Regions from separate parts of the Bradyrhizobium sp. 62B genome, predicted to be linked through region 1. Evidence: predicted binding sites of a transcription regulator. Region 1 holds the regulator's gene; each other region holds the start of a gene.

What was found. Region 1 encodes PhoB, which activates phosphate uptake and scavenging genes when phosphate is short. Its sites were predicted from a motif close to TGTCATNNANCTGTCAT; they were not measured.
Region 2: ML401_RS19700 (DUF47 domain-containing protein) is a predicted target of PhoB. The motif match lies at 5,136-5,152, and genes of this name have one in related genera.
Region 3: ML401_RS01880 (DUF2794 domain-containing protein) is a predicted target of PhoB. The motif match lies at 4,371-4,387, and genes of this name have one in related genera.
Region 4: ugpB (sn-glycerol-3-phosphate ABC transporter substrate-binding protein UgpB) is a predicted target of PhoB. The motif match lies at 5,053-5,069, and genes of this name have one in related genera.

The regions. Positions count from the first base shown of each region.
Region 1 is NZ_CP092841.2:6,995,852-7,003,525, forward strand. It holds gene ML401_RS33635 (Hsp33 family molecular chaperone) at 1-333, opposite strand, end outside; gene argF (ornithine carbamoyltransferase) at 497-1,420, opposite strand; gene ML401_RS33645 (aspartate aminotransferase family protein) at 1,420-2,625, opposite strand; gene ML401_RS33650 (GcrA family cell cycle regulator) at 3,083-3,595, shown strand; gene phoB (phosphate regulon transcriptional regulator PhoB) at 3,668-4,375, opposite strand; gene phoU (phosphate signaling complex protein PhoU) at 4,413-5,129, opposite strand; gene pstB (phosphate ABC transporter ATP-binding protein PstB) at 5,141-5,962, opposite strand; gene pstA (phosphate ABC transporter permease PstA) at 5,959-6,804, opposite strand; gene pstC (phosphate ABC transporter permease subunit PstC) at 6,809-7,674, opposite strand, start outside.
Region 2 is NZ_CP092841.2:4,162,437-4,170,110, forward strand. It holds gene ML401_RS19675 (NnrU family protein) at 1-574, opposite strand, end outside; gene ML401_RS19680 (hypothetical protein) at 647-1,231, opposite strand; gene ML401_RS19685 (peptide chain release factor 3) at 1,329-2,951, opposite strand; gene sugE (quaternary ammonium compound efflux SMR transporter SugE) at 3,123-3,437, shown strand; gene ML401_RS19695 (inorganic phosphate transporter) at 3,430-4,437, opposite strand; gene ML401_RS19700 (DUF47 domain-containing protein) at 4,450-5,094, opposite strand; gene ML401_RS19705 (branched-chain amino acid ABC transporter permease) at 5,250-6,218, opposite strand; gene ML401_RS19710 (branched-chain amino acid ABC transporter permease) at 6,220-7,083, opposite strand; gene ML401_RS19715 (ABC transporter substrate-binding protein) at 7,158-7,674, opposite strand, start outside.
Region 3 is NZ_CP092841.2:382,875-390,548, forward strand. It holds gene acnA (aconitate hydratase AcnA) at 128-2,848, shown strand; gene ML401_RS01875 (thioredoxin family protein) at 3,079-3,855, shown strand; gene ML401_RS01880 (DUF2794 domain-containing protein) at 4,448-4,822, shown strand; gene ML401_RS01885 (GNAT family N-acetyltransferase) at 4,930-5,460, opposite strand; gene ML401_RS01890 (Bax inhibitor-1/YccA family protein) at 5,777-6,568, opposite strand; gene ML401_RS01895 (ABC transporter permease) at 6,850-7,674, opposite strand, start outside.
Region 4 is NZ_CP092841.2:114,325-121,998, reverse strand. It holds gene ML401_RS00535 (Hsp20 family protein) at 48-473, opposite strand; gene ML401_RS00530 (sn-glycerol-3-phosphate import ATP-binding protein UgpC) at 800-1,888, opposite strand; gene ugpE (sn-glycerol-3-phosphate ABC transporter permease UgpE) at 1,902-2,750, opposite strand; gene ugpA (sn-glycerol-3-phosphate ABC transporter permease UgpA) at 2,750-3,631, opposite strand; gene ugpB (sn-glycerol-3-phosphate ABC transporter substrate-binding protein UgpB) at 3,682-4,998, opposite strand; gene ML401_RS00510 (CaiB/BaiF CoA-transferase family protein) at 5,217-6,422, opposite strand; gene ML401_RS00505 (organic hydroperoxide resistance protein) at 6,600-7,025, opposite strand; gene ML401_RS00500 (MarR family winged helix-turn-helix transcriptional regulator) at 7,181-7,642, shown strand.

The DNA of each region.
Region 1 (7,674 bases):
GGCGCGCAGGCGATCCGGCGCCTGATAGTCCACCACCAGGAAGGACACCGGACCGTCGGTCTGCGCCTGCAGGATGAAGCGGCCCTCGAATTTCAGCGCCGAGCCGAGCAGCGTGGTCAGCACGATGGCCTCGCCCAGCAGCTTGCCCACGGGCGCGGGATAATCGTGCTTGGTGAGAATGTCGTCGAGCGCCGGGCCTAGCCGCACAAGGCGGCCGCGTACGTCGAGCGCATCGACCTCGTAGGGCAGCACGGCGTCATCGATCGGAATCGAAGATGGCGCGCGAACCGGACCTTCGGGCCCGGCTTTCATGTCAGGGGATTGGGAAACCATGGCGCATTATCTGGGGTCGGTCGATGCAAATTGAAAGAGGCATGCCCGCATTCCTCACGGAACGACGGCTCGCGTAGCCCGGATGGAGCGCAGCGTAATCCGGGAGATCTTTCCGCGCGTTGAGAACCCGGATTTCGCTGCGCTCCATCCGAGCTACAAGAAGCTACTTCACCGCGTCAAAGCACCAGGCCAGAATGCCTTTCTGCGCGTGCAGGCGGTTTTCGGCCTCGTCGAACACGACCGATTGCGGGCCGTCGATCACCTCATCGGTGACCTCCTCGCCGCGATGGGCGGGCAGGCAGTGCATGAACAGCGCATCCGGCTTGGCCAGCGACATCAGCTTGCCATTGACCTGATAGGGCTTGAGCACGTTGTGGCGATGCTCGCCTTCCTTGTCGCCCATCGACACCCAGGTGTCGGTGACGACGCAGTCGGCGCCCTTCACGGCGGCCTCGGGATCGGTGCCGAGCATGATCGGCGCGCCCGTCGACTTGATGAAGTCGCGCATCGCCTTTTTCGGCGCGAGCTCCGGGGGCGTCGCGACATTGAGCTGGAACTTGAAGCGCTCGGCGGCATGCGCCCAGGACGCCAGCACGTTGTTGTCGTCGCCGGTCCAGGCCACCGTCTTGCCCTCGATCGGGCCGCGATGCTCCTCATAGGTCATGAGGTCGGCCATCACCTGGCAGGGATGCGAGCGCCGCGTCAGGCCGTTGATGACGGGCACGGTGGCGTTGGCCGCGAGCTCCAGCAGCGCATCGTGGTTGAGGATGCGGATCATGATGGCGTCGACATAGCGCGACAGCACGCGCGCGGTGTCGGCGATGGTCTCGCCGCGGCCGAGCTGCATCTCGGCGCCGGTGAGCATGATGGGCTCGCCGCCGAGCTGGCGCATGGCGACGTCGAACGACACCCGCGTCCGCGTCGAGGGGCGCTCGAAGATCATCGCCAGCGTCTTGCCTTCGAGCGGCCGCACCGGCTGCTGCGCCTTCTGCTTGGCCTTCATGGCGCTTGACGCCGCGAGCATGCGCTTGAGCTCCGACAGCGGGAGCTCGTTGATGTCGAGGAAATGCTTCGGGGACTTGCTCATCAGCTTGCCCGCTTGGTCTGGCCGGCCGCCAATGCGGAGCAGGCACGCTCGAGCCTGATGACGCTGTCCTCGATCTCGGCTTCGGTGACGATCAGGGGCGGCAGGAAGCGCACGACATTGTCGCCGGCGCCGACGGTCAGCAGCTTCTCGTCGCGCAAGGCGGCCACGAGATCGCCCGAGGGCACGACGGCCTTGATGCCGATCAGGAGGCCCTCGCCGCGCACTTCGCTGACGATGTCGGGGTGACGGTCGATCACGGAGGCGAGCTTCTGCTTGAGCAGCAGCGACATCTTCTGCACGTGGTCGAAGAAGCCTGGCTTGAGCATGACGTCGAGCACGGCGTTGGCCGCGGAGATCGCCAGCGGATTGCCGCCGAAGGTCGAGCCGTGCGAGCCCGGCCCCATACCGGCCGCCGCATCCGCGGTCGCCAGCACCGCGCCGATCGGGAAGCCGCCGCCGAGCGCCTTGGCCAGCGACATCACGTCAGGCGTCACGCCGGTACGCCTGTAGGCAAACAGATCGCCGCTGCGGCCCATGCCGGTCTGCACCTCGTCGAAGGCGAGCAGCAGCCCCTTCTCGTCGCAAAGCTGGCGCAGCGCCTTGAGGAAATTGGGAGGTGCCGACCGCACGCCGCCCTCGCCCTGGATCGGCTCGATCAGGATGCCGGCGGTGTTGGGGCCGATCGCCTTCTTGACGGCTTCGAGGTCGCCATGCGGCACCTGGTCGAAGCCGTCCATCGGCGGTCCAAAACCTTCGAGATATTTTGCAGAGCCGGTCGCAGCCAAGGTCGCCAGCGTGCGGCCGTGGAACGCGCCTTCGAAGGTGATGATGCGGTAACGTTCCGGATGGCCCTTGGAGAAGTGATGATGGCGGACCAGCTTGATCACGCCCTCCAGCGCCTCGGCGCCGGAATTGCAGAAGAACACGAAGTCCGCAAAGCTCTCGTTGCACAGGCGCGCGGCGAGCTTCTCGCCGTCCGGGCTCTGGAACAGGTTCGACATGTGCCACAGCTTCGTCGCCTGCTCCTGCAACGCCTTGACCAGCGCGGGATGGGCGTGGCCGAGCGCGTTCACAGCAACGCCCGAGGTGAAATCGAGATAGCGATCGCCATTGGTCGCAATCAGCCAGCAGCCTTCGCCGCGCTCAAAACCGAGGTTGGCCCTGGCGAAAACGGGGAGCAAATGCGGGGCTACGCTGTTAGTCATGACGGTCACTTGATGTTGCGGACGGTGTGGGGCGTGCATTGCGCAACGCACCATTGACCGGCCCGGAAAACGAAACGTGCCGCCTTTTAAGGGCGGCACGCGGGACTATCTTAGGCCTGGTGAAACGGGTGTCAATGCCGCCCGAAAGCCTCGGGAAACGCAGATTCCGTAGTCTTGCGGTGGCGATTTTGCGGGTTTTACACCACGGAACATGTGGAAGCGAGTCGGCGGACTCTTGCGCGTGAGTCACGCCATATTGTAGCGTTTGGGCTGTCAGATACGACATCTCGTGCAGCAGTTCTGATCCCAAGAGTCCTCATGTACCGGCGTAAACGTTCGGGCGCGAGTAGCGCGCCCGGCGAGCCTTAAGGGATTCTGACGGCACGGGTTTTTGAGGCTTAGGCATTCGCCGCACGGACCGCCAGGATGGCAGAAGCGCAGCGAGGGAAAGGGTGCAATGACGGTTTTGACCTGGTCCGACGATCGCGTCGAGCAGCTGAAAAAGCTCTGGGAGGCCGGATTGTCGGCCAGCCAGATCGCAGCAGAGCTCGGCAATGTGACCCGCAATGCCGTGATCGGCAAAGTGCACAGGCTCGGCCTGTCCGGCCGCGCCAAGAGCCCTTCGTCGGCCGCGCCGCGGCCGCGCAAGGCACGCCCGGCGCAGCACATGATGCGGGTGACCCGCCCCATTGCGCGCGGCAACACCGCACTGGCGCAGGCCTTCGAGGTCGAAGTCGAGGCCGAACCGGTCACCTACGACAACGTGGTGCCGATGAGCCAGCGGCTGTCGCTGCTCGAGCTCAACGAGGCGACCTGCCACTGGCCGGTCGGCGATCCCTCGAGCCCGGATTTCTTCTTCTGCGGCGGCAAGGCGCTGTCCGGCCTGCCCTACTGCGCCCAGCATTCGCGCGTGGCGTATCAGCCGGCAGCGGATCGCCGGCGCGCACCGGCGAAGCCGGGCCCGCGGTAAACACGGTCTTAGGCATCGAGACGAAAAAGCGCGTCAGCTGGCGCGCTTTTTGTTGGATTACGGAAGCAGGTCCTACGTCTGCTCAGCCTTCGCAAAGCGATCATCCAGCGCGTAGCCGGCGCCGCGGACGGTGCGGATCGGGTCCTGCTCGCGGCCGAGATTGAGCAGCTTGCGCAGGCGGCCGATATGGACGTCGACGGTACGCTCGTCGATATAGATGTCGCGGCCCCAGACGCTGTCGAGCAGCTGCTCGCGCGAGAACACGCGGCCGGGATGCTCCAGGAAGAACTCCAGAAGCCGATATTCGGTCGGGCCGAGATCGATCGGGCGGCCCGAGCGCGCCACGCGGCGCTTGTCGCGATCGAGCTCGATGTCGCCATAGGCCAGCACGGTCGCGAGCCGCTCGGGGTTGGCGCGCCTGAGCAGGCCCTTCACGCGCGCCAAGAGCTCCGGCACCGAGAACGGCTTGACGATGTAGTCGTCGGCGCCGGTCGCAAGGCCGCGCACCCGCTCGCTCTCCTCGCCGCGCGCGGTGAGCATGATGATCGGCAGCTGCTTGGTCTCGGGCCGGGTGCGCAGGCGCCGGCACAGCTCGATGCCGGAGAGGCCCGGCAGCATCCAGTCGAGCACGATCAGATCGGGAATGTGCTCCTTGAGGCGGGTGTCGGCGTCGTCGCCGCGCATCACCGTCTCGACGTCATAGCCGTCGCCTTCGAGGTTGTAACGCAGAAGCTCGGTGAGAGCTTCCTCGTCCTCAACCACCATAATGCGTGCGCCCATGGTGTCGTCGCTCCTTAGGTCTTCGGATATCAAGTCTTCAGGTATTCGGGACCGTCGTGGCGAAGGTCGTCATGTCGCCCTTCGGCCGCTTGTCGGTGATCGCCTGGCCCTCGATCATGTAGAACACGGTCTCGGCGATGTTGGTGGCGTGGTCGCCGATCCGCTCGATGTTCTTGGCGCAGAACATCAGATGGATGCAGAACGAGATGTTGCGCGGATCCTCCATCATGTAGGTGAGGAGCTCGCGGAACAGCGAGGTGCAGATCGCGTCGACTTCCTCGTCGCCCTTCCACACCGCCATCGCCGCCGGCAGATCGTGCGCGGCATAGGCATCCAGCACCGACTTGACCTGCTGCTGCACGAGGTCGGTCATGTGCTCGAGGCCGCGGAACAGCTTGAGCGGATGGAAGTCGGTCTCCAGCGCGGCGACGCGCTTGCCCATGTTCTTGGCGAGGTCGCCGATGCGCTCGAGGTCGGTCGCGACGCGCATGGCGCCGACGATCTCGCGCAGATCCACCGCCATCGGCTGGCGGCGGGCGATAGTGAGCACGGCGCGTTCTTCGATGCGCTTCTGCAGCGCGTCGAGATCGGCGTCGATGGTGACGACGCGCTGGCCGAGCGCGACGTCGCGGCGGATCAGCGCGCCGACGGAATCGACGATCATGCGCTCGGCGATTCCGCCCATCTCGGCGACCAGGCGGGTGAGCTCCTGGAGGTCAGTGTCGAAAGCCTTTGCGGTATGTTCAGAACCCATGTTGCGTCTCCTCAGCCGAACCGGCCGGTGATGTAATCCTGCGTACGCCGATCGCTCGGCGACGTGAAGATCTTGCTGGTGTCGTCGAACTCGATCAGCTCGCCGAGATACATGAAGGCGGTCTTGTCGGAGACGCGCGCCGCCTGCTGCATGTTGTGGGTGACGATCGCGATCGTGTAGTTCTCGGACAATTCCTGGATCAGCTCCTCGACCTTGGCGGTCGAGATCGGGTCGAGCGCCGAGCAGGGCTCGTCGAACAGGATCACTTCAGGCCGCACCGCGACGGTGCGGGCGATGCACAGGCGCTGCTGCTGGCCGCCGGACAGCGACAGGCCGGAGGCGTTGAGCTTGTCCTTGACCTCGTTCCACAGCGCGCCGCCGCGCAGCGCCTTCTCGACCCGGTCGTCCATCTCGGACTTCGAGATCTTCTCGTAGAGGCGGATGCCGAAGGCGATGTTCTCGTAGATCGTCATCGGGAACGGCGTCGGCTTCTGGAATACCATCCCGACCCGGGCGCGCAGCAGGTTGAGGTCGAGCTTGGGATCGAGGATGTTGGTGTGGTCGAGCAACAGCTGGCCGGTGGCGCGCTGTCCCGGATAGAGGTCGTACATCCGGTTGAAGATGCGCAGCAGCGTGGACTTGCCGCAGCCCGACGGGCCGATGAAGGCCGTGACGCGATTGGCGCCGAGCGTCAGATTGATGTTCTTCAGCGCGTGGTGCTCACCGTAGTAGAAATTCAGGTTGCGCGCGGTGACCTTGGCTGGCGCCTCGGGCAGCGGCTGCGAGCCGGGGTGAACGCTCGGCGCGCTGACGGAAACAGAGATTTCACTCATTTTGCAGTCCTCTCGGCGCCGATGATGCGGGCGCCAATGTTCAGGGCAAGCACGGTCAGGGTGATCAGCAGGGCGCCGCTCCAGGCGAGCTGCTTCCAATAGGCGTAGGGGCTCTGCACGAAGTTGTTGATGGTGACTGGAAGGTTCGCCATCGTCTTGTCCAGGCCGAGACTGAAGAACTGGTTCGACAGCGCGGTGAACAGCAGCGGCGCCGTCTCGCCGGCGACGCGCGCGGTGGCCAGCAGCACGCCGGTGATGAGGCCGGAGCGCGCCGCGCGATAGGCGATCCGCTTGATCACCAGCGAGCGCGGCAGGCCGAGCGCGCTGGCGGCTTCACGCAGCGGGTTCGGCACCAGCAGCAGCATGTCCTCGGTGGTGCGCACCACGACCGGGATCACGATCACGGCAAGCGCCAGCGCGCCCGCGATCGCCGAGAAGCCGCGCATCGGCACCACCACCGCGCCGTAGATGAACAGGCCGATGATGATCGAGGGCGCCGAGAGCAGGATGTCGTTGATGAAGCGGATCACCGAGGTCAGCTTGTCGTTGCGGCCGTACTCGGCGAGATAGGTGCCGGCGAACAGGCCGAGCGGCGCGCCGATGCCGACGCCGAGCACGGTCATGATGATCGAGCCGACGATGGCGTTGCGCAGGCCGCCCTCGGTCGAGCCGGGCGGAGGCGTGTCTGCGGTGAAGAGCTGAACGTTCAGGCCCGCCACGCCGTTGTAGAGCAGCGTGATCAGGATCAGCGCGAGCCAGGTGACACCGAAGGCGGCGGCCGCGAAGCAAAGACCGCGGATGATGAAATCCTTGCGGCGGCGGCGTGAATAGATCGGATTCATGGCGCTAGTTCCCCGCCTTCTTTTCCAGCCGCATCAGCATCAGCCGCGCCGCCGCGAGCACGAAGAACGTCAGCACGAACAGCAGCAAGCCGAGCAGGATCAGGCCGGACTGATGCAGGCCGTCGCTCTCGGCGAATTCGGAGGCGATCGCCGCCGAGATCGTGGTGCCCGGGGCGAAGATCGACGACGAGATGCGAAACGAGTTGCCGATAATGAAGGTCACCGCCATGGTCTCGCCGAGCGCGCGGCCCAGCGCCAGCATGACGCCGCCGATGACGCCGACGCGGGTGTAGGGGATCACCACGCTGCGGACGACTTCCCAGGTGGTGCAGCCGACGCCGTAGGCGGCTTCCTTGAGGACCGGCGGCACCGTCTTGAACACGTCGACCGAAATCGAGGTGATGAAGGGCAGCACCATGATGGCGAGGATCAGCGCGGCGTTGAACAGGCTGAGATAGGACGGGGGACCTGCGAAGATCGCGCCCAGCACGGGGACGCCGTCGAAGATCCTGATCATGAAGGGCTGGAAGGTGTTGGCCAGGAACGGCCCCAGCACGAAGAAGCCCCACATGCCGTAGATGATCGACGGGATTCCGGCGAGCAGCTCGATCGCCATGCCGATCGGGCGGCGCAGCCATTGCGGGCAGAGCTCGGTGAGGAAGATGGCGATGCCGAGGCCGACGGGAATGGCGATCAGCATCGCGATGAAGGAGGTGACCAGCGTGCCGTACATCGGCCCGAGCGCACCGAGCACCGGCGGATCGGCGGACGGCGCCCAGCGCTGCGTCCACAGGAAGGAGAGGCCGTATTCCTTGATCGCCGGGAACGCGCCGACGATCAGCGAGATGATGATGCCGCCGAGAATGAGCA
Region 2 (7,674 bases), 2.8 Mb from region 1:
CGACCGGCACGCCGATCACGACCGGATGGAACGCAAACGCCAGCGCCAGATAGGCGACGATGCCGACCGCGACCGCGATCAGATCGTTGGTGACACCGCCGACCGGAATTGGCGGCCCGCCGGCATCGGTGCGACGCTTCAGCGAGATGCGGTCATAGACCGCCCAGCCCAGGAACGAGCCGAACAGGATGATGGAGCCGAGATCGCCGTTGGCCAACAGATGCGCCGCGGCCCACAGCTTGACGCCGGCCAGCATCGGGTGCTTCAGCGCGGCATAGATGCGACCGCGCAAGTACGAGGCGACCACCATAATGACCGCGGGCAGCATCAAGGCGACCGTGATGTGCTTCATCGCCTTCGGCGGATACCAGACGTCGATCCAGCCGGAGCTGCGGTAATGGGCAAAACCCCAGATGATCAGCGCGAGCCCCGCGAGCGAGACGACGGTGTAGAGGATCTTGTAGGTCCCCTCGCCCAGCCTGGCGATCGCCTGCGCGCGCGCCTCACGTTTCGTGGTGAAAACATGGGTGGCGAAGAACAGCACCAGCCCCAGGATCATGACCAGCAGACCCACGACATCCTCCCCTTTAGCCAACGCCCCAGCGTCTGAGGTATCATCGATTGGATGCGGGTCGCAACTGATGCGCTACTTGCCGAGCTCGCGATTGTCGACATAACGGATCGCGATCGGCCGGCCGGCGAGCGCGCCGCCGAGACCGCCCGTGAGTTTCAGCGGCAGGCAGGCATTCAGCGATGAATTGATCGCGTTGAGATAGGTGGTTCGCGTCTCTGCTGGCACGCCCGCAGTCGCATATGTGAGGCGCGGCGGGCCGATCAGTCCGCCCGCCTTGTTGAAGCTGAAACGCACCGCCATCTGCATGCCCGCGCGCGCATTGTCCGACGGCGGCGGCGGCGACCAGCAGCTGCGCAGCTCGGCAAAGAGATCGCCGATCGTATCGAGATCGTGATCGGGCTTTTGATATTTGGCGCGGTCGGCCTCCGATGGAACGCTCTGGATGGTGAGCTGGAGGTTCTGGCCATAGGGGTAGTCGAACTCGGGAATGCAGGGGCCGGGCTCGAGCGGGCTGCAATAGGACGGCGTGCAGGGCCTGTTGTCGAGCACGCTGCACGGCTCATGCGCGAACGGGATCGGATTGATCTGTCGGGGCCGCGCGTCGGCGGCGGCGGTCGAGACCGACAGCGGGAGAAGAAGGAGAATGCCGCGCCACATGGTGTGAACTCGCAAGGCCACGAGCAAAAATGGCATTGTCCACGAACGCGTCAAGCGGCGCGCAATCACGGACTCGCGCGCAAACGGTCCGCCCGCCCTACCCCTTCTTCTTCACGTCCTTGACGTTGGTGAACTCGATGCCCTCGGCGCGCTCCTTGGTGTAACCGAGATAGAACTCGTTCCGGGCGAGGTACACGGGATCGCCGTCGACGTCGTCGGCGATGCTCGAGGTGTTGGCGGCGATGAAGGTGTCGAGCTTCTTGCGGTCGTCCGAGGAGACCCAGCGCGCGAGCTGGAACTCGCTGACCTCGAACTCGACCGGCAAGGAATATTCAGCTTCCAGCCGCGCCTTCAGCACGTCGAGCTGCAGCGCGCCGACGACGCCGACCAGCGCCGGCGCACCGTCGCGCGGCCGGAACACCTGCACCACGCCCTCTTCCGACATCTGCTGCAGCGCTTCCTTCAGCTTCTTCGCCTTCATCGCATCGGTGAGCCGGACGCGGCGGACGATTTCCGGCGCGAAGCTCGGCACGCCCACGAAGTTGAAATCCTCGCCCTCGGTCAGCGTGTCGCCGATGCGCAGCGTGCCGTGATTGGGAATGCCGACGACGTCGCCGGCGAAGGCTTCATCCGCGACCGAGCGGTCCTGCGCGAAGAAGAATTGCGGGCTCGACAGCGGCATGCTCTTGCCGGTGCGCACCAGCTTCGCCTTCATGCCGCGGCTGAGCTTGCCCGAGCAGAGGCGCGCAAACGCGATGCGGTCGCGGTGGTTCGGATCCATGTTGGCCTGGATCTTGAACACGAAGGCGCTCATGCGGGGATCGGTGGCCTCGACCTTGCGCTGGTCGCTGTCCTGCGCGCGCGGCTCGGGCGCGAACTTGCCGAGGCCTTCCAGGAGATCGCCGACGCCAAAATTGCGCAGCGCGCTGCCGAAATAGACCGGCGTCAGATGGCCCTCGCGGAACGCTTCCAGCTCGAACGGCTTCGAGGCCTCGGTGACGAGCTCCAGCTCGTCCTTCACGGCGGAGACGTCGAGATTGGCGTTGAGCTTGGCGAGTTCCTCGATCGCGATCTGCTGTGCCGCGCCGGTCTTGGCGCCGCCGCCTTCGAGCAGGCGCACGCCGCCATTGACGACGTCGTAGGTGCCGAGGAAGTCGCGGCCGCGGCCGACCGGCCAGGTCATCGGCGTGGTGTCGAGCGCCAGGGTCTTCTCGATCTCGTCGAGCAGCTCGAAGACGTCGCGGCTCTCGCGGTCCATCTTGTTGATGAAGGTGATGATCGGGATGTCGCGCAGGCGACACACCTCGAACAGTTTCCGGGTGCGCGCCTCGATGCCCTTGGCGGCGTCGATCACCATGACGGCGGAATCGACCGCCGTCAGCGTGCGATAGGTGTCTTCCGAAAAGTCCTCGTGGCCCGGCGTGTCCAAGAGGTTGAAGACGAGTCCCTCGAACTCGAAGGTCATCACCGAGGTCACGACCGAGATGCCGCGCTCGCGCTCGATCTTCATCCAGTCCGAGCGCGTGTTGCGCCGCTCGCCCTTGGCCTTGACCTGACCTGCGAGGTTGATGGCGCCGCCGAACAGCAGCAACTTCTCGGTCAGTGTGGTCTTGCCGGCGTCAGGATGGGAGATGATCGCAAAGGTCCGCCGTCGCGCCACTTCAGCGGCAAGCGGCGAACGGGCCGGCGATTCGGCGGAGGTGATGGCGATGTCGGACATAGCGGCAGCGTTTGACAGGGAAAATGGGCCTGATCAAGCCTCAATTGGCGATTGCGGAGCCCTTCGGCCAGCCCCATATCGGCTTGACGATCAATCCTGGGGAAGGACGACCTTCCCGCTCATCAACACATCAGCCCGCGGGGACGACCCTGCCTTGAACGGAGGGTCGTCATGGCCTGGATCATCCTGTTCGTCGCCGGACTTCTCGAGATTACCTGGGCGATCGGCCTGAAATACACAGAAGGCTTCAGCAAGCTAGTTCCGTCCGTCGTCACGCTCGCGGCCATGGCCGGCAGCGTCATCCTGCTCGGCCTCGCCCTCAAATCGCTGCCCGTCGGAACCGCCTATGCGGTATGGACCGGGATCGGTGCGGTCGGCACCGCGACCCTCGGCATCATCCTGTTTGGCGAGCCCGCCACGGCCCTGCGTCTTGCCAGCATCGGGCTGATCGTCGCCGGGATCGTCGGGCTGAAGTTGGTTACTTGACGAAGATCTTGACCGCCCACCAGGTCAGCGCCGCGACGATGGCGGACGCCGGCATCGTGATGACCCAGGCATAGACGATCGAGCTGGCGACGTTCCAGCGCACCGCCGAAAGGCGGCGGGCGGCGCCGACGCCGACGATCGCGCCGGTGATGGTGTGGGTGGTCGAGACGGGAACCCCGAGGAAGGTCGCCATGAACAGGGTCGCGGCGCCCCCCGTCTCGGCGCAAAAGCCCTGCATCGGCGTCAGTTTGGTGATGCGCAGGCCCATGGTGCGGACGATGCGCCAGCCGCCCATCAAGGTGCCCATCGCCATCGCCGCCTGGCACGACAGCACCACCCAGAATGGTACGAAGAATTCGCCGCCGAGATGGCCCTGCGAATAGAGCAGCACGGCGATGATGCCCATGGTCTTCTGCGCGTCGTTGCCGCCATGGCCGAGCGAATAGAGCGAGGCCGAGGCGAATTGCAGGATGCGGAAGGCGCGATCGACCGCGAATGGCGTCGAGCGCACCGACGCCCAGGAGACGATTGCAACCAGCACCATCGCAAGGACGAAGCCGACGAGCGGAGACAGGACGATCGCAATGACCGTCTTGGACAATCCGCTCCAGACCGCCGCGGAGATCCCGGCTTTGGCCACGCCCGCACCGAATAACCCGCCGATCAGCGCATGCGACGACGAGGATGGGATGCCGAGCGCCCAGGTCACGAGGTTCCAGACGATGGCGCCGACCAGTGCCGCGAAGATCACCTGGGCGTCGACGATCGCGGGATCGATGATGCCGGTCCCGATGGTCTGGGCGACGTGCAGCCCGAACACCATGAAGGCAACGAAATTGAAGAACGCGGCCCAGAACACCGCGAATTGCGGCCGCAGCACGCGGGTCGAGACGATGGTCGCGATCGAATTGGCGGCGTCATGCAGGCCGTTCAGGAAGTCGAACAGCAGCGCGACGGCGATCAAGCCGACCAGGATGGGAAGACCCAACGCGGCGTCCACAGCAATCCTGCCCTACACTTGCTCGATGACGATGCTGTTGATCTCGTTCGCAACGTCGTCGAAACGGTCGGCGACCTTCTCCAGATGATCATAGATCTCGACGCCGACGATGAAGTCCATCGCATTGCCGTCGCGATGCTTGAGAAACAGCTCCTTCAGGCCGATGTCGTGGAGATCGTCGACACGGCCTTCCAGCTTGCCCAGCTCTTCCGTGATCGCGGTCAGCATCGCCACGTTCGGGCCGATCGATTGCATCAGCGGCAGCGCGCGGCCGACCAGATTGGCGCATTCGATCAGAAGCCCGCCGATCTCACGCATCGGCGGCTCGAAGCTGCGGACCTCGAACAGCATCACGGCCTTGGCGGTCTGCTGCATCTGGTCGATGGCGTCGTCCAGCGAGGTGATGAGGTTCTTGATGTCACCCCGGTCGAACGGGGTGATGAAGGTGCGGCGCACCGCCGTCAGCACCTCGCGGGTGATGTTGTCGGCGTCGTTCTCGAACTGGTTGACGCGCTGGCAGTAGACCGGCGTTTCCTCGCCCCCGTTGAGCATGCCCTGGAGCGCGATCGAACCTTGGATCACCGTCTGGGCATGTCGGTCGAACAGGTCGAAGAACCGTTCTTCCTTGGGCAGGAAAGCGCGAAACCATCGCATCATGGGGATAGGCTACCGGTTGGAAATGGCCCGGCCGGAGGGGCCGTCATGAAACTGTCATAGACCATTTTCGATCCGCGCGCGTGTCATCTCACGCCCGCGGAGCCGGATCATCCACCGCTTTCACGCGGCAGGTAAACTCACTTCAAATCAATGACTTAGAGCGATCGCCGGAAGTAATGCGCGATTTCACCGATCACGCCGCGGCGGAAGGTGAGCACGCAGATCACGAAGATCGAGCCCTGGATCACCGTCACCCATTGGCCGAAACCCGCCAGATATTGCTGCATGGCAATGATCACGAAGGCGCCGACCACGGGGCCGAAGATAGTGCCGAGGCCGCCGACCAGCGTCATCAGCACGACCTCACCGGACATCGACCAATGGACGTCGGTAAGCGAGGCGTTCTGCGCCACGAACACCTTCAGCGCACCGGCAAAACCGGCCAGCGTGCCTGACAGCACGAAGGCCAGGAACTTGTACTGGTCGGTCCGGTAGCCGAGCGAGATCGCCCGCGCCTCGTTCTCGCGGATCGCCTTTAGGACCTCGCCGAACGGCGAGTTGATGATGCGGAAGATCAGGAGGAAGCCGGCGAGGAACCCGACCAGCACGACGTAATACAGCACCGTCGGCTTGGACAGATCGAAGATGCCGAACATGCGCCCCTGCGGGATGCCCTGGATGCCGTCCTCACCGTGGGTGAAGGGGGCCTGGAGGTAGATGAAGTACAAGAGCTGCGACAGCGCCAGCGTGATCATCGAGAAGTAGATGCCCTGGCGGCGGATCGAGATGAAACCCGTGATGAGCGAGAGCACGAAAGCCGCGGCGATGCCGACGAGGATGCCGAGCTCGGGCGGCAACGCCCACACCTTCAGCGCATGGGCGCTGCAATAGCCGGCCGTCCCCAGGAACATCGCGTGGCCGAACGACAGCAGGCCGCCGTAGCCGATCAAGAGGTTGAAGGCGCAGGCGAGCAACGCAAAGCACAGCGCCTGCATCACGAAGAACGGGTAGACGCCCGTGAATGGCACCGATGCCAATACCAGCGCCATCACCACGAAAACGATCATCTCGTCGCGCATCGCGCGCGGGGTTGCCGGCAGCGTGTTGTCCGTCAGGGTTGTCATATCAGGCCGCCCTTCCCGTCAATCCCGTTGGCTTCACCAGGAGCACCAGCACCATCAGCACGAACACGACGGTATTGGAGGCCTCAGGGTAGAAATATTTGGTCAGCCCCTCGATCACCCCGAGCGCGAAGCCGGTGATGATGGAGCCCATGATCGATCCCATGCCGCCGATCACGACCACGGCGAACACGACGATGATGAGGTCGGCGCCCATCAGCGGCCGCACCTGGTTGATCGGCGCCGAGAGCACGCCGGCCAGCGCGGCGAGACCGACGCCGAGGCCATAAGTGAGCGTGATCATGCGCGGCACGTTGATGCCGAAGGCGCGCACCAGCGTCGGATTTTCGGTGGCGGCGCGCAGGTAAGCGCCAAGCTGCGTCTTCTCGATCAAGAACCAGGTCGCGATGCAGACCACCAGCGAGAATACGACCACCCAGCCGCGATAGATCGGCAGGAACATGAAGCCGAGATTCATGCCGCCCTTGAGCTGATCCGGAATGGCGTAAGGCAGGCCCGACGATCCAAAGTAGTTCTGGAACACGCCCTGCACGATCAGCGCGATGCCGAAGGTCAGCAGCAGGCCGTAGAGGTGGTCGAGCCCGGTCAGCCATTGCAGCATGGTCCGTTCCAGGATCATGCCGAAGATGCCGACGATGATGGGGGCCAGCAACAGCGCCCACCAATAGTTGATGCCGCCGAGGTTGAGCAGGAAATAGGCGACGAAGGCGCCCATCATGTAGAGCGCGCCATGGGCGAAATTGATGATGTTTAGCATGCCGAAGATCACGGCAAGCCCGAGACTGAGCAGCGCGTAGAACGAGCCGTTGATCAGTCCCACCAGTAGCTGAGCGTATAGAGCCTGCATCGATCCCGCACCCGGTCCCTTCGGCGTTCCCTTGAAAGTCGCCCGCAAGCCTTCAAGGCCTGCGGGCGGTCATCTTACTTCTTGAGCAGCGCGCACTTGCTCTCGGACAGCGGCGTGAACGCCTGGTCGCCCGGCACCGTGCCGACCAGCTTGTAGAAGTCCCACGGTCCCTTGGACTCCGAGGGCTTCTTCACTTCGAACAGGTAGGCGTTGTGGATGGTGCGGCCGTTGGGCTGGATCTCGCCCTTGCCGAACAGATCGTCCTCCGTCGGCATCGACTTCATCTTCTCGACGATCTTGACGCCGTCATGCGGATTGCCGCCGAGGGCTTCGAGCGCCTTGAGATAGTGGCGCACGCCCGCATAGACGCCGGCCTGCACCATGGTGGGCGGCGCGTTGTTCTTCATCTTTGCGGCGAAGCGCTTGGAGAACGCCCGGGTCTGGTCGTTCATGTCCCAGTAGAACGTCTCGGTGAAGTTGAGGCCCTGCGCCGTCTCCAGGCCGATCGCCTTGATGTCGGTGAGGAAGAGCAGGAGCGCCGCGAGCTTCTGGCCACCCTTGCCGATGCCGAACTCGGCCGCCTGCTTGATG
Region 3 (7,674 bases), 680 kb from region 1:
AAAGCTTCTATAAGCCCGGAACTACTTGATGCAGCAACTCAACCTGCCCCCGCAAGCGGCCCAGCCTAGATGTGCTGACGGTGTTAAAATACCCTGCCGGGTATAACTAACAATTGGGATTTCCTACATGACCTCGCTCGACAGCTTCAAATGCAAAAAGACCCTCAAGGTCGGCGCCAAGACCTATGTCTATTACAGCCTGCCCACGGCCGAGAAGAATGGTCTGAAGGGAATTTCCAAACTTCCCTACTCGATGAAGGTCCTGCTCGAGAACCTGCTGCGCAACGAGGACGGCCGTTCGGTCAAGAAAGAGGACATCGTCGCCGTCTCGAAATGGCTGCGCAAGAAGTCGCTGGAGCATGAAATTGCGTTCCGCCCGGCGCGCGTGCTGATGCAGGACTTCACCGGCGTGCCCGCGGTGGTCGATCTCGCCGCGATGCGCAACGCGATGCAGAAGCTCGGCGGCGACGCCGAGAAGATCAATCCGCTGGTGCCGGTCGACCTCGTCATCGACCATTCCGTGATCGTGAACTTCTTCGGCGACAACAAGGCTTTCGGCAAGAACGTCACCGAAGAGTACAAGCAGAACCAGGAGCGCTACGAGTTCCTGAAGTGGGGCCAGAAGGCGTTCTCGAACTTCTCCGTCGTGCCGCCCGGCACCGGCATCTGCCACCAGGTCAATCTCGAATATCTCTCCCAGACGGTGTGGACCAAGAAGGAGAAGATGACGGTCGGCAAGAAGACCGGCACCTTCGAGGTCGCATACCCTGACTCGCTAGTCGGCACCGACTCCCACACCACCATGGTCAACGGTCTGGCCGTGCTCGGCTGGGGCGTCGGCGGCATCGAGGCGGAAGCCTGCATGCTCGGCCAGCCGCTGTCGATGCTGCTGCCCAACGTCGTCGGCTTCAAGCTGAAGGGCGCGATGAAGGAAGGCGTCACCGCGACCGATCTCGTGCTGACAGTCACGCAGATGCTGCGCAAGCTCGGCGTGGTCGGCAAGTTCGTCGAGTTCTTCGGCCCCGGTCTCGACAATCTCTCGGTCGCCGACAAGGCGACGATCGCCAACATGGCGCCCGAATATGGCGCGACCTGCGGCTTCTTCCCGGTCGATGCCGCCGCGATCGACTACCTCAAGACGTCGGGGCGCGCCGCGCCACGCGTCGCGCTGGTGCAGGCCTATGCCAAGGCGCAAGGGCTGTTCCGCACCGCCAAGTCGCCCGATCCGGTGTTCACGGAAACGCTGACGCTCGATCTCGCCGACGTCGTGCCGTCGATGGCCGGTCCGAAGCGCCCCGAAGGCCGCATCGCGCTGCCGTCGGTCGCCGAAGGCTTTTCGCTCGCGCTCGGCACCGAATACAAGAAGGCCGAGGAGCCCAACAAGCGCTTTGCCGTCGAGGGCAAGGATTTCGAGATCGGCCATGGCGACGTCGTGATCGCCGCCATCACCTCCTGCACCAACACCTCGAACCCGAGCGTCTTGATCGGCGCCGGCCTCTTGGCCCGTAACGCCGCCGCGAAGGGCTTGAAGGCAAAACCGTGGGTGAAGACCTCGCTCGCCCCGGGTAGCCAGGTCGTCGCGGGCTATCTCGCCGATTCCGGCTTGCAGAAGGATCTCGACAAGGTCGGCTTCAACCTGGTCGGCTTCGGCTGCACCACCTGCATCGGCAATTCCGGTCCGCTGCCCGAGGAGATCTCGAAGTCGATCAACGACAACGGCATCGTCGCCGCCGCCGTGCTCTCCGGCAACCGCAACTTCGAAGGCCGCGTCTCGCCCGACGTGCAGGCGAACTATCTCGCTTCGCCCCCGCTGGTCGTCGCCCACGCGCTCGCGGGCAGCGTTACCAAAAACCTTGCCGTCGAGCCGATCGGCGAGGGCAAGGACGGCAAGCCGGTGTACCTCAAGGACATCTGGCCCACGACGAAGGAAATCAACGCCTTCATGAAGAAGTTCGTGACCTCGACGATCTTCAAGAAGAAGTATGCCGACGTGTTCAAGGGCGACGCCAACTGGCGCAAGATCAAGACGGTCGAGAGCGAGACCTATCGCTGGAACATGTCTTCGACCTACGTGCAGAACCCGCCCTATTTCGACGGCATGAAGAAGGAGCCGGAGCCGGTCACCGACATCGTCGAGGCGCGCATCCTCGCCATGTTCGGCGACAAGATCACCACCGACCACATCTCGCCGGCCGGTTCGATCAAGCTCACCTCGCCCGCTGGCAAATATCTCAGCGAGCACCAGGTGCGTCCCGCCGACTTCAACCAGTACGGCACGCGCCGCGGCAACCATGAAGTGATGATGCGCGGCACCTTCGCCAACATCCGCATCAAGAACTTCATGTTGAAGGGCGCCGACGGCAACATCCCCGAAGGCGGTCTCACCAAGCACTGGCCCGACGGCGAGCAGATGTCGATCTACGACGCCGCGATGAAGTACCAGCAGGAGCAGGTGCCGCTGGTGGTGTTCGCCGGCGCCGAATACGGCAACGGCTCCTCGCGCGACTGGGCTGCCAAGGGCACGCGTCTGCTCGGCGTGCGCGCCGTGATCTGCCAGAGCTTCGAGCGCATCCATCGCTCCAACCTGGTCGGTATGGGCGTGCTGCCGCTGACCTTCGAGGAAGGCACCTCCTGGTCGTCGCTCGGCCTGAAGGGCGACGAGAAGGTCACGTTGCGCGGCCTGCAGGGCGACCTCAAGCCGCGTCAGAAGCTGACCGCCGAGATCGTCTCCGGCGACGGCTCGTTGCAGCGCGTTTCGCTGCTCTGCCGCATCGATACGCTGGACGAGCTCGACTACTACCGCAACGGCGGTATCCTGCACTACGTGCTGCGCAAGCTCGCGGCCTAAGCGCGGATTTGTGAACGGTGGCTCACTGCGAAGTGAGTAGAAGGTTAAATGAAGGCGGCCTATCACAAGGCCGCCTTTCATGCGTTTGCGGCACGTTCGGATGGGCCCGCGCGGCGGAAAACGGTCCTTGGGCGGTTATCTGGGCGGATGAAGTATCGTGCCCCGTAAGACTACGGTGACCATCAGGCGATAAGATCCCCCTCCACGAGTGACGGTGTGTGACGTTCGACATGACAACAATGACGGCTTCTCATCTGGTTTCACGTTGGTCCGGTGCCCTCTGGTCGAGTGCTCTCGGTCTTTGTGCCATCGTCGCCGTCGTCGTTCCCGCCTCTGCCGATCCCCGCGCCGTTGTCGAATTGTTTACCTCGCAAGGCTGCTCCTCCTGTCCGCCCGCCGATCAGATCATCGGCGATCTCTCCAAGGATCCGTCGATCATCGCGCTGAGCATGCCGATCGACTATTGGGACTATCTCGGCTGGAAGGACACGCTGGCGGATTCGCGCTTCTCTGCACGACAGCGTGCCTATTCGAAGATGCGCGGCGACCGCGAGGTCTACACCCCGCAGGTCGTGGTCAACGGCTCCACCCATGTCATCGGCAGCGACCGTACCAGCATCGAGAATGCGATCGGCAAGACCGACAAAGGTGTGGGCGTGATGAGCGTGCCGGTGACGATGTCGCTCGCGGGCAAGCAGATCAACGTCTCGGTGGCCGCGAGCAAAGAGCCGGCCGTCTCGCATGGCGAGGTTTGGATCTGCTCGATCGCCAAGTCGGTCCCGATCGCAATCACCCGCGGCGAGAATCGCGGGCAGCAGGTCACCTATCACAACGTGGTGCGCAACCTGCTCAAGGTCGGTGACTGGACCGGACGTTCGGAAAGCTGGACGGTGCCGATCGAGAATTTGACGCGCGACGGCGTCGACGGCGCGGTGGTCTACGTCCAGGACGGCAGCCGCGAGCGGCCGGGCCCGATGCTCGGCGCGGCGTACACGTCGCTGCATTGAAGTAAGCACAGCATCTCGGCAATTGTTGCTCGTCATTCCGGGCGCGCGAAGCGCGAGCTAGGGTGCGCAATTGCGCAACTGAGAATCCATCTATCTATGGACGAGCTGAGAAATGGATTCTCAGATGCGCAATTGCGCATCGTAGTTCGCGCCAAGAGGCGCGCCTCGGAATGACAGCGCGCCAGCAACATCCCGACACAAACAAAAAAGGACCAACTTGCGTTGGCCCTCCTTGTCGTGCGTACAGACCCGATCCTGTTCGACCCCGGGGGGCTGGGGGCTGAGGAATCCGGAACCAAAAGGACCGGGTCAACGCACATGAATCTTTTCGCAGTGCAGGGCGGCAGTCGCTAGGCGGAAAAGCGGCGAGACTATGATTCCTTCTAACGATCCCGTGACGGTTTGCCGCGACAGAGTTCCACCTTTGCGTGTGCCCGGCATCGCACCTGATTCGATCGGTTGAATGAAGGCGGGCGAGTTCCATCAAGAGCCTTGCAGCGAGGGACGGATGGCGCAATCATACCATTGTCATGCTCCGGTTCCGGGGACGGTTCGCGGACTGGGTTCAAGTCGTGCGATGAGGAGGCTCTCCATGAGTCTGATGTCGGAGGATGCCGATCCGAGCGAGCAGCGCGCGGCGGCGCGCCCCGCCGCTGCGAATGCGCAACAACTGAGCCGGGTGACGTTCAACCGGCTCGAGCTGCACCGCATTCTCAATCTCTACGGCCGCATGGTCGCCGACGGCGAGTGGCGCGATTACGCCATCGACTTCCTGAAGGACCGCGCGGTGTTCTCGGTCTATCGCCGTGCCTCGGAAGTGCCGATCTATCGCATCGAGAAGGATCCACGGCTGGCGCGCAAGCAGGGCATGTACAGCGTGATCTCGGCGACGGGCCTGATCCTGCGCCGCGGCCACGAGCTCGAGCGCGTGCTGCTGGTGATCGACCGGAAACTGGCGGTGGTGTAGCCACTGACCCCGTTGCCCGAATGGAGCGACGCGCAATCCGGGCCGTTGTAGCAGCGGATGGACCTGTCCCGGATTGCGCTTCGCTCCCTCCGGGCTACAAGAGCTTCCTACTTCCCCGGCACCGTGCTCGCGCCCTCGCCGAGGTCGCGCTGCATCATCACCGTGTCCAGCCAGCGGCCGAATTTCAGCCCGACATTGCGATGCGTGCCGATCATCTTGAAGCCGCCCTTGGTGTGCACGCCGATCGAGCCGGCATTGGCGGAATCGCCGATCACCGCGATCATCTGGCGAAAGCCGCGCGCCTCGCATTCGGCGACCAGCCGCTCCAGCAACGCTGAGCCGACGCCGCGGCGATGGAAGGCGGGATCGAGATAGATCGAGTTCTCGACCGTGAAGCGATAGGCCGGCCGCGGCCGGTAGGCGCCGGCATAGGCATAGCCGGCAACGCGGCCGTCGAGCATGGCGACGAAATAGGGATAGCCGCCATCGACAAGCGCGCGATAGCGGCGCGTCATCTCCGAGAGGTCGGGCGGCTCCAGCTCGAACGTGGCGGTGCCCTCGCGGACGGCCTGCTGGTAGATGGCGGTGATGGCGGGAAGGTCGGCCTCGGTTGTGGGCCGGATGTCTGCTGCGGTCATGGGGCGAAGATTAAAGCGTTCCCGGGACGGCTGGAAGAGGCGAACGGCCTTTCCACGTCGTCATTGCGAGCGAAGCGAAGCAATCCAGAAATGCATCTGCGGAGGGACTCTGGATTGCTTCGCGGACTTCGTAATGAAGGGAAAGGCATCTCTTGTAGCCCGGATGGAGCGCAGCGAAATCCGGGACAGGTATATCGGCTGATGCGACGTTCCCGGATTGCGCTGCGCTTCATCCGGGCTACGGGAACGGTGCTCCCGCCCAAACAAAAACCCCGGCCTTTCGGCCGGGGTTCGTGTCGTTCGCTCTGTCCGTCGCTTAGTCGCGCTGGCCGAGCAGCTGCAGCAGCAGCGTGAACAGGTTGATGAAGTTCAGGTACAGCGACAGGGCGCCGGTGATGGCCGCACGCTCTGCGATGTCACCGCCGGCCGAGGCATAGCCGTAGATGTAGTCGTTCTTCAGCCGCTGGGTGTCCCAGGCGGTGAGGCCCGCGAACACCAGCACGCCGACCACCGACACGATGAACTGCAGCATCGAGCTCGCCAGGAACAGGTTCACCAGGCTCGCGATGATGATGCCGATCAGGCCCATGAACAGGAACGAGCCCATGCCGGTCAGGTCACGCTTGGTGGTGTAGCCGTAGAGGCTCAGCGCACCGAAGGTCGCCGCGGTGATGAAGAACACCCGCACGATCGAGGTGTGGGTGAACACCAGGAAGATCGACGACAGCGAGATGCCCATCAGCGCCGCGAACACCCAGAACAGGATCTGGGCCGTCGAGGGCGCGAGACGGTTGATGCCCGCCGAGATCACGAACACCATGGCCAGCGGCGCGAGCATGAACAGCCATTTCAGCGGGCTGACGAACATCGCGTAGCCGAACGGCGTCAGGAACAGCTTGCCGACGCGGACGGATTCCGCCGTCGGAACGTCGGTCACGGCAGCCATGTAGACGCCGAGCGCGGCCAGGCCGGTGATGGCGAGGCCGATGCTCATGTAGTTGTAGATGCGCAGCATGTAGGCGCGCAGGCCGGCATCGACCGTCGCGGCGTCAACACGCCCGGCGGCCCTGCCGAAAGGAGAAGCGTAGTTACGGTCTAGGTCCGACATGGTCGAATTCCCGTTGGTTGGTCCGGTCCGGCACTGGGGTCGCCGTGCCGCCGGTTCGTCAAACTCTATCTCGGATACCGATGCCAACCGACTAAATTTTGGCTAACAATCGGGGCTCCGAACCCACTCGATATGTGGGAAACTAACACATTCGCTGCAACCTTCCACGCGCGGCTGAATGTCGCCCTTGGCGGCAATCCTGACGCGAACCTGACGAGCAGTCGTAGTTAATCGCGGGAATCGTGCGATTCCGCATCAATGCGGCCAGCCGCTACCATTTGTCACAAATTCCGCAACACCGTGGCGGGCTTTTTGTTCAATGCCAGCAGCGTGCCTGCGAGCCCGAGCCCGACCGTAACGACGAGCGCGGCCGCGACGACTCCGGCCGCGCTGCCGGCCTGCCAGACGAAGCTCAGCGTCATCAGCCGCGTCACGATCATCCAGGCAGCCAAGCTGCCGGAGATCACGCCGAACAATGCGGTGGCGAGCCCAATCAGGAGATATTCGAGCGCATAGGCGCTCAGCAGCCGCAGCCGCGTCGCGCCCAGCGTTTTCAGGATCACGGCATCGTAGACCCGGTGGCGATGGCCGGCGGCGAGAGCCCCGCCCAGCACCAGGATCGCCGAGATCAGGGTCACCGCGCTGGCGCCGCGAATCGCCAGCGCCAGATTGGTCACCACCGCGCCGACCGTCTGCATCACCTCGCGCACGCGCACGCTGGTCACCATCGGATAGGCGTCGGCCACCTGCTTGATGATCTTGCCGTCGCCTGCCGCATTTCCGCCCGGTTCCGTCAGCGTCGCGATATGGGTGTGCGGCGCGCCCTTGAAGGCGTTCGGCGAGAACACGAGGACGAAATTGATGCCGAGTCCCTGCCAGTCGATGCTGCGCAGATTGCCGATTTTGGCCGGGATGTCGCGGCCGAGCACGTTGACCACGATCTCGTCGCCCAGCTTGAGGCCGAGGCCGTCGGCGATCTTCTTCTCCATCGACACCAGCGTCGGGCCGGAATAGTCGGCGCTCCACCATTCGCCCTCGACCACCTTGGAGCCTTTCGGCAGCTCGCCGGTGTAGGTCAGGCCGCGGTCGCTCTGCAGCACCCATTC
Region 4 (7,674 bases), 410 kb from region 1:
CTCGACTCCTCTGCAACACTAAGCGGTCGAGTCCGCTACTCGTTCCATTATTCGTGCTCATTGATAGCGATTGTCTTAACGATCCTCTCCGGTTCAGGCCGGGCCAGATCGATCGACAACAGCCCGTTCTTCAGATCCGCACCCAGCACCAGCATCCCCTCCGCCAGCACGAAGGTGCGCTGGAAGTGGCGCGCGGCGATGCCGCGATGGATGTATTGCCGGGACTTGTCATCCTGCTGCCGTCCGCGGATCACGAGCTGGTTTTCCTCAATGGTTACATCGAGTTGGTCGCGCGTAAATCCGGCGACCGCCAGCGTGATGCGCAAGCGCTCGGGCTGGCCGTCCGATCGGTCGCACCTCTCGATATTGTAGGGAGGGTAGCCGTCGGCGCCTTTGACGACGCGATCGAGCACGCGCTCAATCTCGTCGAAGCCCAGAAGGAACGGACTGGATAACGTGGGAACACGAGACATAGTTTACAAAGTCCTCGCGGAAGCGACTTTGGTGTGTCGGGGCCCATAGAGGCGCCCCTTGAGACGCAATATGGGCACGTTCCCGTGTTGGTTCAAGCAGGTAGCCGGGATGCTGTGGATTGGGGGCATGTCGGCCGCCCGTCCATTCTGCTGTCACCCATGTGTCAGCCATGTCTCCGAACGCCTGTCCGCGATGTCGTACGGGCTGAGCCGACAAGCCCCGGCGTGATGGCTTTCCGTCGCGGATTTTTCCCAACGAAAACAAAGCCCCCTCTACTGTGCATGGGGTTGTTTTCGCGTTTTTGAGTTGGGAGGCCTCGGAACCCTCAGGCCTCGAGCCGCGTCCGGCCATCGCCGGTGAACAAATGCAGCTTGCTGCGTACTGCAGCGACTCGGATTTTCGCGCCGATGGCGGGGGCATCGGTTCCGGGAATGCGGACGATGATCTCGCCGGGCGGCAGCTCCCCGGGCGTGGCCGCGAGGTGCTGCTCTTCCTGCTCGCGGGAGCCATAGACGAAAGTTTCCGCGCCGACGCGCTCGATCGCTTCCACGGTCAGCGGCAAGGCGACGCCGCCGGCCGGGGTCTGGTCGGTAATGACGAAGTCTTCCGGACGGATGCCGAGAATGCCGGCATCGGCAGCACTGCTGCCGGCGAGCTGCGCGCGGATTTCCTCGGGCCGCGTCGACATCAGATTCATCGGCGGCGCGCCGATGAAGGAGGCGACGAAGGTGGTCGCCGGCTTCTCGTAGATCGCCAGGGGATTGCCGACCTGCTCGACCTGGCCGCCATTCATCACGACGAGAATGTCGGCGAGCGTCATCGCCTCCAGCTGGTCGTGGGTGACGTAGATCGACGTCGTGTTGAGCCGGCGCTGCAATTTGCGGATCTCCACCCGCATCGCGATGCGCAGTTTTGCGTCGAGATTCGACAGCGGCTCGTCGAACAGGAATACCTTCGGCTGGCGCACGATGGCGCGGCCCATGGCGACGCGCTGACGCTGGCCGCCGGAGAGCTGGCGCGGCTTGCGCTCCAGCATCGGCGACAGCTCGAGCACGCGCGCGGCTTCCTCGACGCGGGTCTTGATCTCGGCCTCCGCCATGCCGCGGTTGCGCAGGCCGTACGCCATGTTGTTGTAGACGCTCATATGCGGATAGAGCGCGTAGTTCTGGAACACCATCGCGATGTCGCGATCGGCGGGCTCGACCTGGTTGACGACCTTGCCGCCGATGTCGATCTCGCCGCCGGTGACGGTCTCCAGGCCTGCGACCATGCGCAGCAAGGTCGACTTGCCGCAGCCGCTCGGTCCGACCAGCACGCAGAACTGTCCGTCGCCGACATCGACGTTGACGCCCTTGATGGCCTCGAAGCCGCCGGGATAGGTCTTGCGGACGTTGCGCAGGGTGACGTTAGCCATGAAAACTCGCTTCTTACTTTTCCGTCTCGACCAGCCCGCGCACGAACAATTTTTGCATCACGACGACGACGAACACCGGCGGCAGCATGGCCAGCACGGCGGTCGCCATCACAATCGGCCATTCGGTCAGCGCGTCGGTGGTGGTGATCATCTTGCGGATGCCGACCTGGATGGTCTGCATGTCGTCGCGGGTGGTGATGAGCAGCGGCCAGAGATATTGATTCCAGCCGAGGATGAACAGGATCACGAACAGCGCCGCCATGTTGGTGCGCGACAGCGGCAGCAGCGTATCCCAGAAGAAGCGCAAGGGGCCGGCGCCGTCGATGCGCGAGGCCTCCAGGAGTTCGTCCGGCACGGTCATGAAGAACTGGCGGAACAGCAGCGTCGCCGTGGCCGAGGCGATCAGCGGCAGCGCGAGGCCCGCATAGCTGTCGAGCATGTGCAGGTCGGCGACGATCTTGTAGGTCGGATAGATGCGCACCTCGACCGGCAGCATCAGGGTGATGAAGATCAGCCAGAAGATCGGCATGCGGAGCGGAAAGCGGAAATACACGATCGCATAGGCCGAGATGATCGAAATCGCGATCTTGCCGACCGCGATCATCAGCGCCATCACCAGCGAGTTCAGCATCATGTGGCCGACCGGCTCGCGGGTCGAGCCGCTCGTGCCGACGAAGATGGTCTGGTAGTAGGTCTCGAAGAAATGGCCGCCCGGCAGCAGCGACATCTGGCCGTTCGCGATCAGCGCGTTCTCCTGCGTCGAGGCGATGATCGCGATGTAGACCGGGAACGCGACGATCGCGATCCCGATCCAGAGGATGACGTGGGCGACATAGCGCCGAAAGCCCTCTTCCTCGACCATCAGTACGTCACCTTGCGTTCGACGAAGCGGAACTGGATGCCGGTGAGCACGATGACCATGATCATCAGGACCACCGATTGCGCCGCGGAGCTGCCGAGATTGCCGCCGAGCAGGCCGTCGGAATAGACCTTGTAGACCAGCGTTTCAGTCGACTTGCCGGGGCCGCCGCGGGTCATGGTGTCGATGATGCCGAAGGTGTCGAAGAAGGCGTAGACGATGTTGACGACCAGGAGGAAGAAGATGGTCGGCGACAGCAGCGGGAAGGTCACGGTCCAGAACCTTCGCATCGGGCGGGCACCGTCGATCGCGGCGGCTTCGAGCACGCTGCGCGGGATGCTCTGCAGGCCGGCGAGGAAGAACAGGAAATTGTAGGAGATCTGCTTCCAGGCGGCGGCGAGGATGATCAGCGTTGCGGCCTGGTCGCCGTCGAGCAGCGGATTCCAGTCGATGCCCAGGGCGCGCAGATAACGCGCGATCACGCCGAGCGAGGGATGCAGCATGAAGATCCAGAGCACGCCGACGACCGGCGGCGCCACCGCATAGGGCCAGATCAGCAGCGTGCGGTACAGCATCGAGCCGCGCAGCGGCTTGTCGGCCATGACCGCGAGCAGCAGCGCGAACGACAGCGACGAGACCGCGATGGCGAACGAGAAGAAGAAGGTGCGGAGGATCGATTCGAAATAGGCGGAATCCCCGAACAGCTCGACGTAATTTTCGAACCAGACGAAGGTGGTCGACAGACCGAAGGCGTCCTGCTGCAGGAAGGACTGGATCACGGCCTGCAGGGCCGGCCAGTAGAAGAAAATCAGGACGATCGCGAGCTGCGGCGCAACGAGCGCATACGGCAACAGCTTTGATTGGAAAATGGCTTGCTTTTGCATGATGCCCGCAGGAGTGGCAGGCCGGGTTGCCCGGCCTGCCATCCGTGACCTTACTTGACGGCGGTCTTTTCGAACTGACGCAGCATGGTATTGCCGCGCTCGACGGCCGCGTCCAGCGCCTGCTTGGCGGTCTTCTTGCCGGCGAGCGCCTGCTCGATCTCTTCCGCCCAGACGTCACGCAGCTGAACCATGTTGCCGAGGCGAAGGCCGCGGGAGTTCTCGGTCGGCTCCTTGTTGGTCAGCTCGAGCAGCGGGGTCTCGAGATATGGCTGGTCCTTGTAGAACCCTTCCGCCTTGGCCTTCTCGTAAGCCGCCTTGGTGATCGGCAGGTAGCCCGAGGCCTTGTGGATATAGACCTGGCGATCGGTGTCCGAGAGGAACGTCAGGAATTTTGCAACGCCCTTGTACTCCTCGGCCGGCTTGCCGCCCATGACCCAGAGCGAAGCGCCGCCGATGATGGAGTTCTGCGGGGCGCCCTTCGCGTCGGGGTAATAAGGCATCGGCACCGCGGTGAAGGCGAACTTGGCCTGCGCCTTGACGTTGCCGAAGAATGCCGACGAGGTCAGATAGAGCGGACATTCGCCCGAGGTGAAGCGGCCCTCGCCGGTGTTGGTGCGGCCGGCATAATCGTAGGTCTTGTCCTTCTGCAGCTCGACCAGCTTCTCGAGATGCTTGACCTGGAGCGGACCATTGAACTCGAGCTTGGTGTCGAAGCCGTCGAGGCCGTTGGCCTTGCTCGCCAGCGGCACGTTGTGCCAGGCGGAGAGCTGCTCGAGATTGACCCAGGTGACCCAGGAATTGGAGAACCCGCAGGTCGCATGACCGTTGTCATGGAGCTTCTTGGCGGCCTCAAACGTTTCGGGCCAGGTCTTTGGGATCGCGACATTGGCCTTCTTCAGCTCGTCGAGATTGACCCACATGACGGTCGATGACGAGTTGAAGGGGAACGAGAGCATCTCGCCCTTCGAGGTGGAGTAGTAGCCGGTGATGGCGGGCAGGTAGATCTTGGGATCGAACTTTTCGCCGGCCTCGGCCATCAGCTTGTAGACGGGCTTCACGGCGCCGGTCGCGGCCATCATCGTGGCGGTGCCGACCTCGAACACCTGCATGATGTGCGGCGCGTTGCCGGCGCGGAACGCCGCGATGCCGGCATTCATCGTATCGGCGTAGTTGCCCTTGTAGGTCGGGATCACCTTGTAATCGCTCTGCGATGCGTTGAAGTCGTTGGCGAGCTTGACGATGACGTCGTTGTTGGCGCCGGTCATCGCGTGCCACCACTGGATTTCGGTCACGGCCAATGCCGGCGAGGCGCCGAGACCAACCGTGAGTGCAACAGCAGCAGCCGTGCCAAAATGTCGAAGAGCCATCAAGAAAACCTCCCTTGCCCGTCACTAAAGAAGCGCTTGCGCTAGCAGTGCCATATGACGTTCACATGACTGTGTAAGCGGGAGAAACGAAAGCAGCAAGCGCTGCTAAATGGGAAGTCGTCAAATAGGCGAAGACGCCACAGCCAGCCTCCTCCGTTCGCGGTGCACTATCGTGCCCGCGCCGCAGTGCGGCATCATTCGTTGGACGGAGGTGGCCTCTACCGCTTGCGCTCGGGGCCGCAGACCGTGCCCTTTTCGACCATCGCGTCGATCTCCGCCCTGGAGTAGCCGAACTCGCCCAGCACCTCGGCTGCGTGCTGGCTGAATTTCGGCGGCAGCCGGCGCAGGCTCGGCTTGCTGCGGTCGAGCCGGATCGGGGAGGCGACGCCCTTGTACCAGTCCTTCTCGATGATATCGCCGCGCGCGATCGTGTGCGGATTGGTCAGAGCCTGGTCGATCTTCTGCACGGGCCCCGCGGGCAGGCCCGCGGCGAGCAGGCGATTGCACAGCGGCTCGGCCTCGTGCTGGCGGAACACGGCAGCAAGCTCGGCGCGCAGCGCCTCGCGGTTGGCGATGCGGTCCTTGTTGCGGGCAAAGCGCGGATCGGTGCCCAGCTCGGGCTTGCCGATCTCCTTGGCGAGCTTGCGGAAGGTGCCGTCATTGCCGACGCCGATGAAGATGTTGTCGGTTTTCGTCGGGAAGATCGCGTAAGGCACGAGGTTCGGGTGCTCGTTGCCGGTGAGCGAGGGCGGCTTGCCATGCATGAAATAATTCGCGGTGTGCGGATGCATGATGGCAAGGCCGGTCTCGTACAGCGTGGTCTCGAGGAATTGGCCCTGGCCCGAACGCTGCCGCTCCGACAGCGCCATCAGGATGCCGATCGCCGCATAAAGGCCGGTGGTGATGTCGACCAAGGGCACGCCGATCCGCATCGGCCCGCTCTCGGGCGAGCCGGTCGCAGCGATCATGCCGGTCATGGCCTGGATGATGGCGTCATAGCCGGGATTGCCGCCGCGCGGACCGTCGGCGCCGAAGCCGCAGATCCGGCAATGCACGAGACGCGGGAATTTCCTACTGAGGACGTCGTTGCCGATGCCCCATTTCTCCAGCGTGCCCGGCTTGAAATTCTCGATCAGGACGTCGGCCGTCTCCAGCATCTTGAGCAGCACGATGCGGCCGCCCTCGGAGGCGAGGTCGAGGCCGATCGAGCGCTTGTTGCGGTTGATGCCGACGAAATAAGCCGCGTCCTCCTCGTGGAAAGGAGGGCCCCATTCGCGCACCTCGTCGCCGGCGGGCGGCTCGACCTTGATCACGTCGGCGCCATGGTCGGCGAGGATCTGGGTGCAATAGGGACCGCCGAGCACGCGCGTGAGATCGATGACGCGCAGTCCGCTCATGGCACCTGTGGCGGCTTCAGAACTCATTGCCTTCGCTTCCCCTGTGTCGACCTTTGGTCACAGGCCTAGCGAGGTTTGTTTGCGCCAGCAATGGGCCCTCGCGTAGGGCCGTATGCGCCGCCGAGCGTCAGTCCCGCGGCGTGGCAAATCAACGCAAGTGGCCGGCCCGAGGGGGATCTCGGGCCGGCCAATCCGCCGTTCCGATCAGACGACCGTCAGGCGAACGTCGACATTGCCGCGCGTGGCGTTGGAATAGGGGCACACCTGGTGGGCCTTTTCGACCAGCGCTTCGGCCTCCGCGCGGGCGAGGCCCGGCAGCGAGACCGCGAGGTCGATATCGAGGCCGAAGCCGCCCTCGGAGCGCGGGCCGATACCGACGGTCGAGGTGACGGAGGCGTCGGCGGGAACCTTCGGGCCGCCCTGCGAGGCCACGAACTTCATCGCGCCGATGAAGCAGGCGGCATAGCCGGCCGCAAACAGCTGCTCGGGATTGTTGCCGGCGCCGCCGCCGCCGCCGAGCTCCTTCGGCGTGGTGAGTTTGACGTCGAGCGCGCCGTCGAGGGTTGCAGCATGGCCGTCGCGGCCGCCGGTGGCCTTGGCGCTGGTCTTGTAGAGGACGTTCACGGACATTGTCGTCTTCCTGGTGTCTTGGGGTGGGGGTGTGATCTATATCGCAGACAATTAGATTGTGCGCAATTGAAATTTCGCCGTCTCACATTTAATTGTTCGCAATTGAATGTGCCGGCGCGCGGCGCCAGAATGAGACAAGTCCCAAAGAGATTCCCATGCCCCGAAAATCATCGGCAGCGGACGCGCCGCTGCGGCTCGACAACCAGATCTGCTTCGCGGTCTATTCGGCCGCGCACGCCTTCAACCGCGTCTACAAGCCGCTGCTGGACCGGCTCGGCCTGACCTATCCGCAATATCTTGTGATGCTTGTGCTGTGGGAGCGCGACGACGTGCCGGTCAAGGACATCGGCGAGCGGCTGTTCTTGGATTCGGGCACGCTGACCCCGCTGCTGAAACGGCTGGAAGCGGCGCATCTCGTGAAGCGCACCCGCTCCAGCGAGGACGAGCGCCAGGTCCTGATCGCGCTGACGGCGCAAGGCCATGCCCTGAAGGAGAAGGCGCGTGCCGTGCCGCAATCGATCCTGGCGGCGTCGGATTGCTCGGTGTCGGAGCTGGTGGCGATGAAGGACGAGATCGTGGCGCTCAGGGATCGGCTGAATGCGGTGATCGGGGAGTAGCGTTTCGCCAGAGCCGGCTTTGCCCTTCGAAG